One region of the Mesorhizobium robiniae genome, then DNA from elsewhere that is predicted to be linked to it. Evidence: predicted binding sites of a transcription regulator. Region 1 holds the regulator's gene; the other holds the start of a gene.
The links. The regulator LexA, encoded in region 1, represses DNA repair genes until DNA is damaged. The targets are predictions, from matches to a motif close to TGTTCNNNNTGTGTTCNG.
Positions count from the first base shown of each region.

Region 1 (6,617 bases):
CTTGCCGGAGTGGATCATGCCGGTGGCCGAGACGTTGAAGGCGCTGGGCGCCGACCACGCCTGGGTCGCCCATGGCGACGGCTATGACGAGATTACCACCACCGGTGAAACCCAAGTGGCCGAACTGGTCGGCGGCGAGATCCGCAGCTTCACGCTGACCCCGGAAGCGGTGGGACTGAAGCGTCACACCAAGGACGAGTTGCGCGGCGGCGATGCCGCCTACAACGCCCAGGCGCTGCGCGACATGCTGGGCGGCGCTGCCGGCGCCTTTCGCGATACGGTGCTGATGAACGCCGGCGCCGGACTGGTGGTGGCGGGCAAGGTAACAACGCTTGCCGACGGCATGGCGACGGCGGCGCAAGCCATCGACAGCGGCCGCGCGCTGCAAGTGCTCGACCGGCTGGTCGAGATTTCGAACGGATAGAGCCGTGTCTGACATTCTGCGCAAGATCGAAGCCTACAAGCGCGACGAGATCGGGGCGGCAAAGGCGCGCGTGCCGCTTGCCGAGATCAAGGCGCAGGCGAAGGACGCCGATGCGCCACGCGGCTTTCTCGCGGCCCTTGAAGCCAAGCGCAAATCCAGCAGTTTCGCGCTGATCGCCGAGATCAAGAAGGCGAGCCCGTCCAAGGGTCTGATCCGCGCCGATTTCGATCCGCCGGCGCTGGCCAGGGCCTATGCGAAAGGCGGCGCCGCCTGCCTTTCGGTGCTGACCGACGCGCCGTCCTTCCAGGGCGCGCCTGAATTCCTCACCGATGCGCGCAGCGCCGTGACATTGCCCGCTTTGCGCAAGGATTTTCTGTTCGAGCCTTATCAGGTTTTCGAAGCCCGTGCGTGGGGTGCGGATGCCATCCTGATCATCATGGCGAGCGTCGATGACGCCATGGCCAGGGAGCTCGAAACGACGGCTTTCGAGCTTGGCATGGACGCGCTGGTCGAGGTGCATGACGAGGCCGAGACGGAACGCGCGCTGAAACTGTCGTCACGGCTGATCGGCATCAATAACCGCAACCTCCGGACGTTCGAAACCAGTCTCGACACCTCGGAGCGGCTCGCTGCGATGGTGCCGGCCGACCGCCTGCTGGTCAGCGAGAGCGGTATTTTCTCGCACGAAGACTGCCGCAGGCTGGAACGGAGCGACATCGGCACCTTCCTCGTCGGCGAGAGTCTGATGCGGCAACAGGACGTGGCTGCCGCAACGCACCTGCTTTTGATGGGCAAGGCGCCGGCTCATGCATCGGCCCGAAAATCAGAATCGATTTTCGGAGAGCACGATGCTTAGATTCAAAGTGTTAGAGCGTACCATGTGCGTCCAAACGGACGCACATCGCTCTAAGGCCATCTGACGATGACGACCGCCCTCACCCATCTTGGCGCGACAGGCGAAGCCAACATGGTCGATGTCGGCGACAAGGCGGAGACGACGCGCACGGCGATCGCCGAGGGTTTTGTCTCGATGCTGCCGGAGACGCTCAAAATGATCCTCGATGGCGACGCCAAGAAGGGCGACGTACTCGGTACGGCGCGCATCGCCGGCATCATGGCGGCCAAGAGGACGCATGAGCTGATACCGCTCTGCCATCCGCTGCTGTTGACTAAGATATCCGTCGACATCGAACCGGACGCGGCGCTGCCCGGCCTGAAGGTCACGGCATTGGCCCGCGTCACCGGCAAGACCGGCGTCGAGATGGAGGCGCTGACCGCCGTCTCGGTCGCTTGCCTGACGATCTACGATATGGCCAAGGCGGTCGACCGCGCCATTGTGATCTCGGGCGTCAGGCTGGTGGAAAAGACCGGCGGCAAGTCCGGCGACTACAAAGCGGGCGCCCAGGGGACAGGCCGATAATGGCGCTGCTTCCGGTCGCCGAGGCGCTAGAGCGCCTGCTTGAAGATGCGGCGCCCTTGCAAGCTGAAAGCGTCGCCCTGATGGACGCCGCCGACCGCGTTCTGGCGGAGCCGCTCATGGCGCTCCGCACCCAGCCGCCCTTCAACGCGTCCGCCATGGACGGCTATGCCGCGCGGGCCGAGGATGTCGCCTCCGTGCCGGCAAGACTTTCGGTGATCGGCATGGCGCCGGCCGGACGCGGCTTTGCCGGAACGGTCGGTCCGGCGCAAGCCGTGCGCATCTTCACCGGCGCGCCGCTTCCCGCAGGCGCTGATACCATTGTCATCCAAGAGAATGTCCGCGATCTCGGCGGCGGCAGCATCGAAGTGACCGCGCCGACGGTTGAAGGCCGCAACATTCGACGCCTCGGGCTCGATTTCTCGAAGGGCGACGTCCTGCTGGAGAAAGGTCGCCTGCTTGATCCGGCGGCGTTGTCGCTGGCGGCGTCGGCCAACCATCCGCAGGTCAGCGTGGTGAAACGGCCGTTGGTCGCTATCATCGCTACCGGCGACGAATTGCTGCCGCCGGGCAGCGAGCCTGGCCCCGACCAGATCATCTCGTCCAATGCCTATGGCGTCGCCGCTGCAGCCCGCTTGGTCGGCGCCGACGCGCTCGATCTCGGCATCGCCTCCGACCGCAAGGAGGCGATCGCCGCGTTGGTGAAAAAAGCGGTCGATGCAGGAGCCGACGTCATCGTCACGCTGGGCGGCGCCTCAGTCGGCGACCACGACCTTGTGCATGACGTGCTGACTGGCGAAGGCATGACGCTCGATTTCTGGAAGATCGCCATGCGACCGGGCAAACCGCTGATGTTCGGCCGGCTGGGCGACGTCCGCTGCATCGGCCTGCCTGGCAATCCAGTGGCGAGCCTGGTCTGCACACAGCTTTTCCTGAAGCCGTTGCTTGCGCGGCTCGGCGGCCGCGCCTACCGGCAGGACATGCGTCAGGCGCGGCTCGGCGCCGCCATACCGGCCAACGATCTCAGGCAGGACTATGTACGCGCGGTGGTGAAGGAAGACACCGGCACGCTAACGGCGACGCCGTTCGGCATCCAGGATTCCTCGATGCTCAGAACGCTGGCCGATGCGAACGGGCTGATCGTGCGTGAGCCATTTGCACCCCCAGCCGCGACAGGCGCCGCCTGCAGCGTGCTGATGTTACGCTGAACAAACCGTCAACGCATTCATTAAACTTTAAACAGTTGCGGAACACAACTGGAACAGATAGTGTTTGTTCTGGGTTTGTTTTTCTGATTCTGTTGGGGGTCGCGATGCTGACACGCAAACAACATGAGCTGTTGATGTTCATCCACGAGCGGCTGAAGGAAAGCGGTATTCCGCCATCGTTCGACGAGATGAAGGAAGCGCTCGACCTGGCCTCCAAGTCGGGAATCCATCGGCTGATCACGGCACTGGAGGAGCGCGGCTTCATTCGTCGGCTGCCCAACCGCGCTCGCGCGCTGGAGGTGCTGCGCCTGCCCGATTCGATCGCGCCCGGCCTCAATGCGGCGCGCAAATTCTCGCCGAGCGTCATTCAGGGCAGCCTTGGGCAGAGCAGCCATGGACAGGGCAGCCTCGGGCGGCAGATCAAGCCGGCGCCTTCACGCATGCCCGCAGCCGGCAACGACGACGACGTTGTCGCCACCGTCTCCATCCCGGTGATGGGCCGGATCGCTGCCGGTGTGCCGATCGATGCCATCCAGCACCAGACGCATTCGATCTCGGTGCCACCGGACATGATCACCGGCGGCGCGCACTACGCGCTGGAAGTCAAAGGTGATTCGATGATTGAGGCCGGCATTTTCGACGGCGATACGGTCATCATCCGCAACGCCGACACCGCCCAGCCTGGCGAGATCATTGTCGCCCTGGTCGACGAGGAGGAAGCGACGCTGAAGCGGTTCCGCCGTAAAGGCGCCTCGATCGCCCTGGAAGCCGCCAATCCGGCCTATGAGACGCGCATATTCGGGCCGGACCGGGTCAAGGTGCAAGGCAAGCTGGTTGGATTGATCCGGCGTTACTGAACGGCAGCTTTCTTGGCTTTCTCAGGCTTGCGGTAAGGCGGCAGACCCCTCGCCTCGCGCGAAAATCTCCGCTGCTCATGCCAGGGCCTGTATGGCTGTTCGACGGCAAAACGGATTTCTGCGCGCGTCGTCGCAGATTGCGGATCGAAGAAGACGGCAGCACTGCCCATGCGAGCGAGCTGGCGTTTGGTGACGACGAGAACCAGCGGGTTGCGGCAGGGATTATAATAGGCTGTGGCGTCGTCAATAACGAGCAAATCCGCAAAGCCACAGGCCGGCCGCGCGGTTTTGCGGTCGTCGGCGAGCGCGATGATCGCGCCGGACGGATGCCGGGCGATGCAAAGGCCGTCAGTGCAGTAAAAAGGCGCTCCCGGCGGCAGGTCGGCCGGGTCGGCGATGTCGAACCGCACGTCTCCTTTTTCGAATGTCTCCGGCTCGACAATAGTCGCTGAAATCAGCGCATGTTTCCAATTGTCGGTGGTGAATTCGTTCGAGCGCACTCGGTTGACGGCAAGTTCTCCCCCGCCGATCGGCAGCGCCACCAGATGCGCGTCCTCCGAGATCAGCACGTCGGGGGTGCGTGTCTCGGAAATCGTCAGCAGGCCGGCGAGCGCAAAGGGAAGTGCCGCAAGCCGCAACCATGTCGTCGCCATTGTGGCAATGACCAGGGCGACCGTCACCAGCAGAACCGACTGCAACGAAATCAGCCCGACTGCATCGACCGGCGAACGCTCGGAGATCCATCCCGATATTGCGATCATGGCCGTCAGCCCCTTGCCCATCATGTAGAGGAAAGGCCCGTCGAGGCCGAAAGGCATTGCCAAGGCGCTGACGACGGCCAGGAACATGACGACCGTAACGATCGGCATGACGGCCAGATTGGCGAACAGGCTGAGCGGCGAGACGCGCTGGAAGTGCCAGATGGCGAAAAGCGCGGTGGCGCTGCCGGCAATGATGGAAGTCATTGCGATGGTACCTGTCCCAGCGAGGAGTTTGCGCGTGACGAAAGCGACCGGTGACCGTCGCTGCGGCGGCGCCTTGGCCTTGTCGGCACGATAGTCCGACCAGCCGGCATAGGCGCCTACGAGAGCCGCGGTCGCGGCGAAGGACATCTGGAAGCTGGGGCCGACCACCTCGTGCGGCGACACGACGATGACGGCGATCGCTGAAATCGTCAGATTGCGCATGGTGAGTGCGGCCCGATCGAACAACACGGCGACAAGCATCACCGCCAACATGATGAAGCTGCGCTCGGCCGCGACCACGACACCGGAAAATATCAGATAGGCAGCTATGGAAACGAGTGCGGCGCCGGCCGCATATTTTTTGACCGGCCTACGCGACGAAAAATCGGGAAACAGCGCAAAGGCGCCGCGCAGCAATCCCATGATGGTGCCGGCAACAAGCGCCATGTGCAGGCCGGAAATGGAGATGATGTGGTAGATGCCGGTGCGCCGCATCGATTCGTTGATTTCTTCGGGGATGCCGGCACGCACGCCGACGATCAGCGCAGCGGCAATCTCCCCCTCGGCCCCACCGATGCTGTCCCTGATGTGGTCGGCGATGGTTTCGCGCGCCTTTTCGATCGAGGCGGAAAGGCGCGCGGCTAACGGTGCATCCTCGGAAGCGACGATCTTCGGATTGCCGAGGAAAAAGCCGCTGGCGCCAATGCCGGCGAAATAGCTGTCAAAGGAGAAGTCATAGCTGTCCGGCCTAACCGGGCCAGTCGGAGGCAGAAGCCTCACATAGCCGGCCACCACCGAGCCTGCGGTCATCTCGGCGGGAGTTTTGCGTGCCGAAACCCTGACACGTTCCGGTGCATAACGCAGGGTCGGCCGGGCGGTCGATATCACGTCGATGGTCAGCCTGATCCGGCCGTTCGCCATCTGGTCGAGCCTGACGACGCGGCCGGTGAGCTGGGTCTGGATTACCGAACCGAGCATCTGCGTTCCCGCGCGCCAGGTTTCAACCTTGGCGGCGAGCACACCGAGTGCGCACAGCAACGCTGCCATGAAACACAAATGCGTTTTGCGCCATGACCGCGTGACCGCTGCACACAATGCCGTGAGGACCACGACGGCGATGGGTTGGGGAAAGCCCGGTTCCACGGCAAGCGAAAAATAGACGATCACGCCGGATGCCAGGAAAACCGGCACCAGCAGGAAGGCGACGCCGCGGTCGAGTTCCATGCCGGCCGCCGAAACAACGCTGTTGCGGACAGCGGATGGTGCGAGGCGACGGAACTGTCGGCGGAAACCAACGACAGGCCTGGGTGTTGGACCGGGTATTGGCGCGGAGCGGCCTGGCGAAAGAAGCTGGATGCCCGAGTGCGACCCAGGCAACGAAACGGGTAGCGGCTCGGCGTGAGGAACGTCGGCAAACAGCGATCGTTCGCTGACGCTTGCGACCACGCCCTCGCTCTCGTTCACGCCGCGGCCTGGTCCAGCCATCGGGTCTGCCCCTTGCGCCCTTGACCTCCTATGCTACATGAACGCGCGACGCGCGAAAGTCCGCGCAACCACATCCGTTTCCTGCGCCTGCCTGAGAGTTCCATGTCCGACAAGGTCGTAACCCGTTTTGCCCCCTCGCCCACCGGCTTCCTGCATATTGGCGGGGCGCGCACGGCGCTGTTCAACTGGCTGTATTCGAAACACACCGGCGGCACCATGCTGCTGCGCATCGAGGACACCGATCGTGAGCGTTCGACGGCT
Region 1 covers NZ_JBEPMC010000006.1:19,233-25,849, reverse strand. Annotated here, with positions in the region: gene trpD (anthranilate phosphoribosyltransferase) at 1-424, shown strand, start outside; gene trpC (indole-3-glycerol phosphate synthase TrpC) at 429-1,280, shown strand; gene moaC (cyclic pyranopterin monophosphate synthase MoaC) at 1,347-1,844, shown strand; gene ABID19_RS17330 (molybdopterin molybdotransferase MoeA) at 1,844-3,049, shown strand; gene lexA (transcriptional repressor LexA) at 3,154-3,906, shown strand; gene ABID19_RS17320 (ComEC/Rec2 family competence protein) at 3,900-6,356, opposite strand; gene gltX (glutamate--tRNA ligase) at 6,459-6,617, shown strand, end outside.

Region 2 (6,617 bases), on a different contig from region 1:
CTGTTGCGGCCGCAATCCATACACTCGACCGCGATCGAGACAACCTCGGCGATCGTCGCTTCCTTGCCCGGCAATACCATCGCCCCTAGTGCCTCGGTTCCTGTTTTGTTCACATTCTTATGGGTTTTTCCCAAGGAGTCGAGTCGGTTCCGCTCAAACCGATGAAAAAGTTTAACTTGTATCAATTTTTGAGTTATGCTTATATTCAATAGCGGCGGATAATAGCACCGCGGACGAACGGATGGGCCGAGTATCCGTCGCGGCCGCCGCCCAGCCAAGGAAACGAGCATGGACGCCCTCTCCGCTCAATTCTCCCGCGATTGCGGCTATACCGGCGACAGCCCGGCCATGCTGGCGGCCTTGGCGGCCATCCGCCTCGACGGCATAGGCAAAGCGCGGCTAGGCCATGGCCAGCGCAAAGCGATCGTCGACCGGCTGAAGCACGGCGAGGCCCTGTTCCTGGCGGCGATCCGCCCGGCGCAGTCGGCCGAGGAGGCGCTGGAGGACGCCGCCCGCTTCATCGCCTCTTATCGCAACATGCCGCGCTGGCGCCAGGAAAGGCGCGGCGCCGATCTCGCCCGTGCCAGGCAGCAGCGGCTCCTGGCGCGCTTCTTCCGCCGTTTTGGTCACCGCCTCTGGGCACAGCAGGCGGCGTAAGCCGGCGGTCGTCGACGCCATCCGCCGCAGATGGCTGGACCGCACTTGCCGTCGCCGACGCCGCGCCGTAAATCTCCCCTCGATGAGCGAGATTGAATTCCGTCGCGCGCAAGCGCCCGATCTGCCGGCGATTGTCGCGCTGCTTGCCGACGATGCGCTTGGCGCCGGCCGTGAAGACCCGTCAACGCCGCTCGCGCCGTCCTATCTCGAAGCCTTCAGCGCGATCGAAGCCGATCCCAACCAGCTGCTGGCCGTAGCTGTCGAAGCCGGGCAAGTGATCGCAACCCTGCAGCTCAGCTTCATCCCAGGCATTTCGAGGAAAGGCGTCTGGCGCGGCCAGATCGAAGGCGTTCGCGTCGCCCGCCACCGGCGGTCCGGCGGCGTCGGCAAGCAGATGATCGAATGGGCGATTGAAACGTGCCGCTCGCGCAACTGCAGCTTCGTCCAGCTCACCACGGACAAGAGCCGAGGCGAGGCGCACGCCTTCTACGAGCGCCTCGGCTTCACCGCCAGCCATCTCGGCTACAAGATGGCGTTGTAGGTCGCGGCACCTCTCACGGGTTTCAGCGCGAACGCCACGATGACGGAGAAAAGGAGGAGCTAAAATGGCTGACAGCTTTCCCAGCTTCCACGACGGCTATCTGACCGGCATCCAGGTCGCCGAGGGGCAGGCGACGATCAGTCTTAGACAATGGAAGGGCGCCTGCTACGAGCTGCGGCTTGACGGGGTGGAATTGCTCCAGATCGAAGATTTCCGCCAGGGCAATATAATCGACCGTCTGGAGATCATTACCGGACGAGAGCCTGACGGCAGCTGGTACATGGAACGGCTCTCTCCGGTCCCTCATCCATCGGCTGCAGCCCGCTATCACGATGCTCACGCCAAAAACTTGGCCGCCCTGGTCGCAGGAATCGTCTCCGGGGAGACCACGCTCATCGCTATCACGCCATCCTATGGGGCCGACCTCGTCGCTCTCTGCCGTGAGGCAACACTTCAAGCCACACCGACAGCCAGCTAGTGGCCCGCCATCTGTTCATTCGTCGCGTTGAAATGACTGAGCCACGCGCATGATGCGCAGCGGCGTTGATCGGCCGGGCGGAAGCGCCCGCGCTCCTTGACAATCCGCCCCATTTGTTCTCTTTATGTTCCGTAGGAAACCCACCCTCAAGACAGTGCGGCGTTCGAACCGCCGCGGGCGAACGGGCCGGATGGAAGCCAACATCCTCCACGCTGATCTCGACGCCTTCTATGCCTCGGTCGAACAGCTGCTCGACCCGGCCCTGCGCGGCAAGCCGATCGCCGTCGGCGGCGGGGTCGTGCTGGCCGCGTCTTACGAGGCCAAGGCGTTTGGCGTGCGTGGCGGCATGCCGGGGCGGCGCGCGCGCGAACTCTGCCCCGGGCTGATTTTCGTCGGCGGCCATTTCAAGGACTACCAGCGGCTGGGCGACGCGGCCATCAAAGTGCTCGGCGATTTCACGCCCCTGATCGAGCGGATTTCCATCGACGAGGCCTTTGCCGACGTTGCCGGCTGCACCCATCTGTTCGGTCCGCCGGCCGAGATCGCCGACACGATCCGCCGCCGCGTGCGGGCAGAGCTTGGCCTGCCGATCTCGGTCGGCGTGGCGCGCACCAAGCATCTGGCCAAGATCGCCTCGCAAGTGGCCAAGCCCGACGGGCTGGTGGTCGTCGATCCCTGCCACGAGCTGGAATTCCTGCACGATCTGCCGGTCGAGCTGATGTGGGGCGTCGGCCCGGTCACCAGGGAGAGGCTGGCCGGCATCGGCGTCAACACCATCGGCGAGCTGGCGAAGACGCCGGGCTGGTCTCTGGAGCGCCTGCTCGGGCCGGCAGCGGGCGAAAAGCTCAACGCGCTGGCCTGGAACCGCGATCCGCGCAAACTCGAGACGCAGCGCCGGGCGCGATCGGCCGGCGCGCAATCGGCGCTCGGCAGGAAGCCGGCCGAGGAGCAGGTCTTCGTGCCGGCGCTGCTGCATCTGGCCGACAGGGTGGCCACCAGGCTGCGGGCGAAATCGCGACCCGGCCGCACGGTGACGGTCCGTGTCCGCTTTGCCGACCTGCGCTCGGTGACGCGCTCGATCACGCTCGACCAGCCGATTTCGGCAACCGCCATGCTGGCCGAGATCGCCGAGGCGCTGGTGCGCAAGGTGCTTGTCGATCATCCGCACGAAAAGACCATCTCGCTCTTGGCGATCGCCGTCTCGCATCTGGAGAAGCAATCGGCCCTGCAACTGGAACTGCCGCTTGACCTCGACGATGACCGCCGCCGCCCCGGCACCAGAAAGGGTGCCGCGCGCTGGACCGCCGACCGCGCCATCGACAAGATCCGCGACCGTTTCGGCTGGGAGGCAGTCGGTTATGCCTCGGTCGCGCTCGGACTGTCGCGGTCGGTTCCCGACGCGTTTCGCGAACTGGCCGAAAAGGAATTGTGAGGCGGCTTGGCCGGTGCAGGGAAATAGGGAAGCAGGGGAGTAAGGGAGTACGGAAATTGGCCTTACTGCCTCCCCTACTCCCCTACTCAAGCGAAGCCAACGGCGACACCGCAGGTCCGTTCAAAGCCGTGCCGTCGATAGCGAAATGCGAACCATGGCAAGGGCAGTCCCAGCAGCGTTCGAGCGAGTTCCAGTGGACATGGCAGCCGACATGCGTGCATGCGGCCGAGCGCTTGTGGAGCGTGCCGTCGTCATCGCGAAACGCGGCGATTTTGCTGAGCCCTTCGCGAACGATGGCACCTTCTCCCGGTCGCAGTCTGTCGGCGGAATCAATTTCGCCGGGCGCGACATACTCGGCAAAACTCTTGATCGCAGTCGCATTCTCCGCCAGGTAATCGCCGATCGCGCCTGCCGTCTTGCGCGACGGCTCGTAAAGCTCGCGCCAGCGGCTTTCGCCCTTCAGAATCAGGTCGGAGATCAACAGGCCGGCGACGACGCCATGGGTGATGCCCTGGCCGGAATCCCCAGTCGCCACAAAGACGCGGCTGTTGCCAGGATTGCGGCCGATGAACCCCGCATAATCGACGGTCTCCATCACCTGCCCGGACCACCGGTTCGTTTCCACGCCGATATCGGGCACCAGCCTTCTGGTCCAGGCTGCCAGGGCCGCGAAGCGGTCGCCGGCATCGTCGGCCTGCCCTGTTTTGTGGTCTTCTCCTCCGACGATCAGGAAGTCGGTACGGCCTTCGCCAGGCTGAAGCCGAACGTAGTGATAAGGGTCCTCAGTATCCCAATACAACGCATCCGGTAGGGTATCGCGCGCGATCTCGAACGACATCGCGTAGGTCCGATAGGGCGCTTGCTTGGTATGGAGGGCGACCCGGTCGTTGATCGGCGAGTTGGTGGCGACAACGGCCGATTTGGCAGACACGGTAAAGCCCGAAGCCGTGGTTACGCGCACGCCGCCGTCAGTCTCCTCGACCTTTTCAACGATGGTATCGGCATAAAGCGCGCCGCCGCGCGCGCGGATGCCTGCGACCAGCCCGCCGAGATATTTGAGCGGGTGGAAGGTCGCCTGATTGGCGTATCGAAGGGCCTGCGCATCTGAAAAGCCCGTAAACGGCACGCCCCTGATCTTCTCGACGTCGACCCCGATTTTCAGAGCCGCGTCCAGCTCGCGCTCGATATCGGATTCTCGGCCGCCGGAAGCCGGAAAAAGAAAGCCGTAGAGGCGCCGGAAATCGCACGCGATACTCTCCGTCTCCTGGATTGACTGGATACGGTCGATAGCCGCCGATTGGCTTTGATAAAAAATCCGCGCCAGGTCCTCACCGCGCAATTTGATCAGTTCCGAAAAATAGTCGTCGCAGACGGATGACAGGTGCGCAGTGGTGCGGGCCGTCATGCCGCTGCCGATCCGCCCGCGATCGATGACAGCTACCTTTTGTCCGGCGGCAGCCAGTTCGTACGCGACCGACAGTCCGGCAATTCCAGACCCGACGACGACGACATCGACCTGTTCGCTCTGCCCGAGCGGGACCGTATCAGGCGCTACTTCGGTCGGCGCCCAGAGGGATACGGTCCTTTCGTCGCTCACATTCATCGGCGGAACCTCCCATCCCCAACATTCGGGTAAACGAATGCGAGGTTTCAAAGTTCCTCCACGCGTTTGAGAGCCGCATAGGCGGCCGCTGGTCGTCAGACCAAAAGCGTTGCGCTACCCCAGGCGATCAGGGCGATGCCGGCTGCGCGGCCGACCCACTGGCCGGCAGGAAACACTTTTTCAGCCAGCACCAGAATGGCGAGCGCGGCAACCCACACCAGGTTCATTACGCCACCCACGAACAACAACGCCATCAGCATCCAGCAGCATCCGACACAGAACACCCCGTGCAGGGCGCCCAAACGCAGCGCGCCAAACGTGTGGGGGCGCCAGTGTCGGGAAAGGAACGCTGTCGGCGTCCGGCAATGCGACAGGCAGGCATTCTTGAGCGGCGAGAGCTGATACAGGCCCGCGGCGATCAGGACGATGCCTGAAAGCCAGCGGCTCTGCGAACTCATCATCGCTGCTGAAACGAATGCCTCGCGTTCGAGCAGCCAGTGCAGCGCGGCTGCCGCGATGGAGAACCCCAGCCAGACCAGGAGATAGCCTGCCATGAAAACGCCGGTGGGCGCGAGCTTGTCCTGGATCTGACCCTGTGCGAGCGAATGGCGATGCACGCGCGCATAGAGCAGGATCGTCGGCGCCGCACTCGGGGACATCATGGCGACCATCATGACCCACCACATCGCAATCATCAGCGCCCAGATCGCGGCCCCCCAGACCCGCGGTTCCGTAGCCATGGCCATACCGCTCATGTCCATGCCAGACATATCCATGCCGGACATCTCGGAGGTCACTTCGGCGGCTTGCTGGTGGGGGAAGAGCGCGAGCCTCGTCATCTCCCACGCATTCATGCCAAGCCCTGCACCGGCGACGATATAAAGCCAGGCCAGCAGGCACAACGCCACCACGCCCGCAATCGTGATGACGCGGTCGCGTCTAAGCAGGCGTTCCAGTGGCGACGCGCCGTCCATGCGGCGCGTCAGGCTCGTACCACCCCGTGATTGTTGAGATGCAGCCGCGCGAACTGGCCGTAACTGTCCTTCGTATTCACTTGAACCGGGCCGCTGGTTGTGCTCGAGGCACTACCGATCTCGGCGACCGCATATTCGAAGCCGTCCGGCAACACGATCTGAGCGCGCGACTCCGCGCCCGTCACCTTATTGCGGATCGGCTCGCCGACGGTTTCGATGTAGTCCTTGACGAAGATGCGGCCCCTGCGGCCGTCGATATCGAGGTCGAGATCGATCTTCGTGAAAACCGGATCATTCATTTTTGTCACGGTTGAGGCGTAGACGGCGAACATCGTCGCGAACGGGTCGGTGTCCTGGCCGGTCATGATGCGCAGCAGCGCGTCGCGCTGCCGGTCGGTTGCATTCTCGTCGACGAAAGCGATGCATTCGCCATTGCCTTCGTGGACCGCGCCAGGCCATTTGAAGATCGCAGCGATCCGCAGGCCGTCGAGAGCGGTTTCGCCATGATGGCCTTCATCGATCTGGATGCCGGCCACCGCATGGCAATGGCCCTTGTCGGGCAGCGCATTGAATTGACAGCCACAGCCATATTCGCAAGTGCAATTGACGAGTTCGCGTCCCTTGATTTCCCAAGACGTCATGCTGTCCTCCCTCATCTCGAAATATTAGACCACCATCATACACCTGCGCCGGCCGCGCCGCCATCCTGTGGCGCCAAGGCTGATCGCGACAAGAGACGGCAGGCCAACGCGGTTTCTTGCCTGATTTGGGGTGAACATCCGCCATGGAGATGGCGAGGCCGATATCGGAACGGCAGCAATTCGGTCGTAACGGGCCTTTGCGACCGCACCCCGCGAAGGTCCGGAAGTGAGCCAGAAGCGGGCGTCCGTTAGCGGTCCGAGCAGCAACGATTTTGGCAGGAAATCGGCCTG
Region 2 covers NZ_JBEPMC010000001.1:550,273-556,889, reverse strand. Annotated here, with positions in the region: gene ABID19_RS02665 (hypothetical protein) at 1-290, opposite strand, end outside; gene ABID19_RS02660 (hypothetical protein) at 289-657, shown strand; gene ABID19_RS02655 (GNAT family N-acetyltransferase) at 740-1,198, shown strand; gene ABID19_RS02650 (hypothetical protein) at 1,263-1,676, shown strand; gene dinB (DNA polymerase IV) at 1,867-3,108, shown strand; gene ABID19_RS02640 (FAD-dependent oxidoreductase) at 3,191-4,711, opposite strand; gene ABID19_RS02635 (DUF2182 domain-containing protein) at 4,807-5,685, opposite strand; gene ABID19_RS02630 (DUF1326 domain-containing protein) at 5,694-6,326, opposite strand.
Region 2: the regulator LexA is predicted to act here: its motif matches at 1,791-1,808, upstream of dinB (DNA polymerase IV).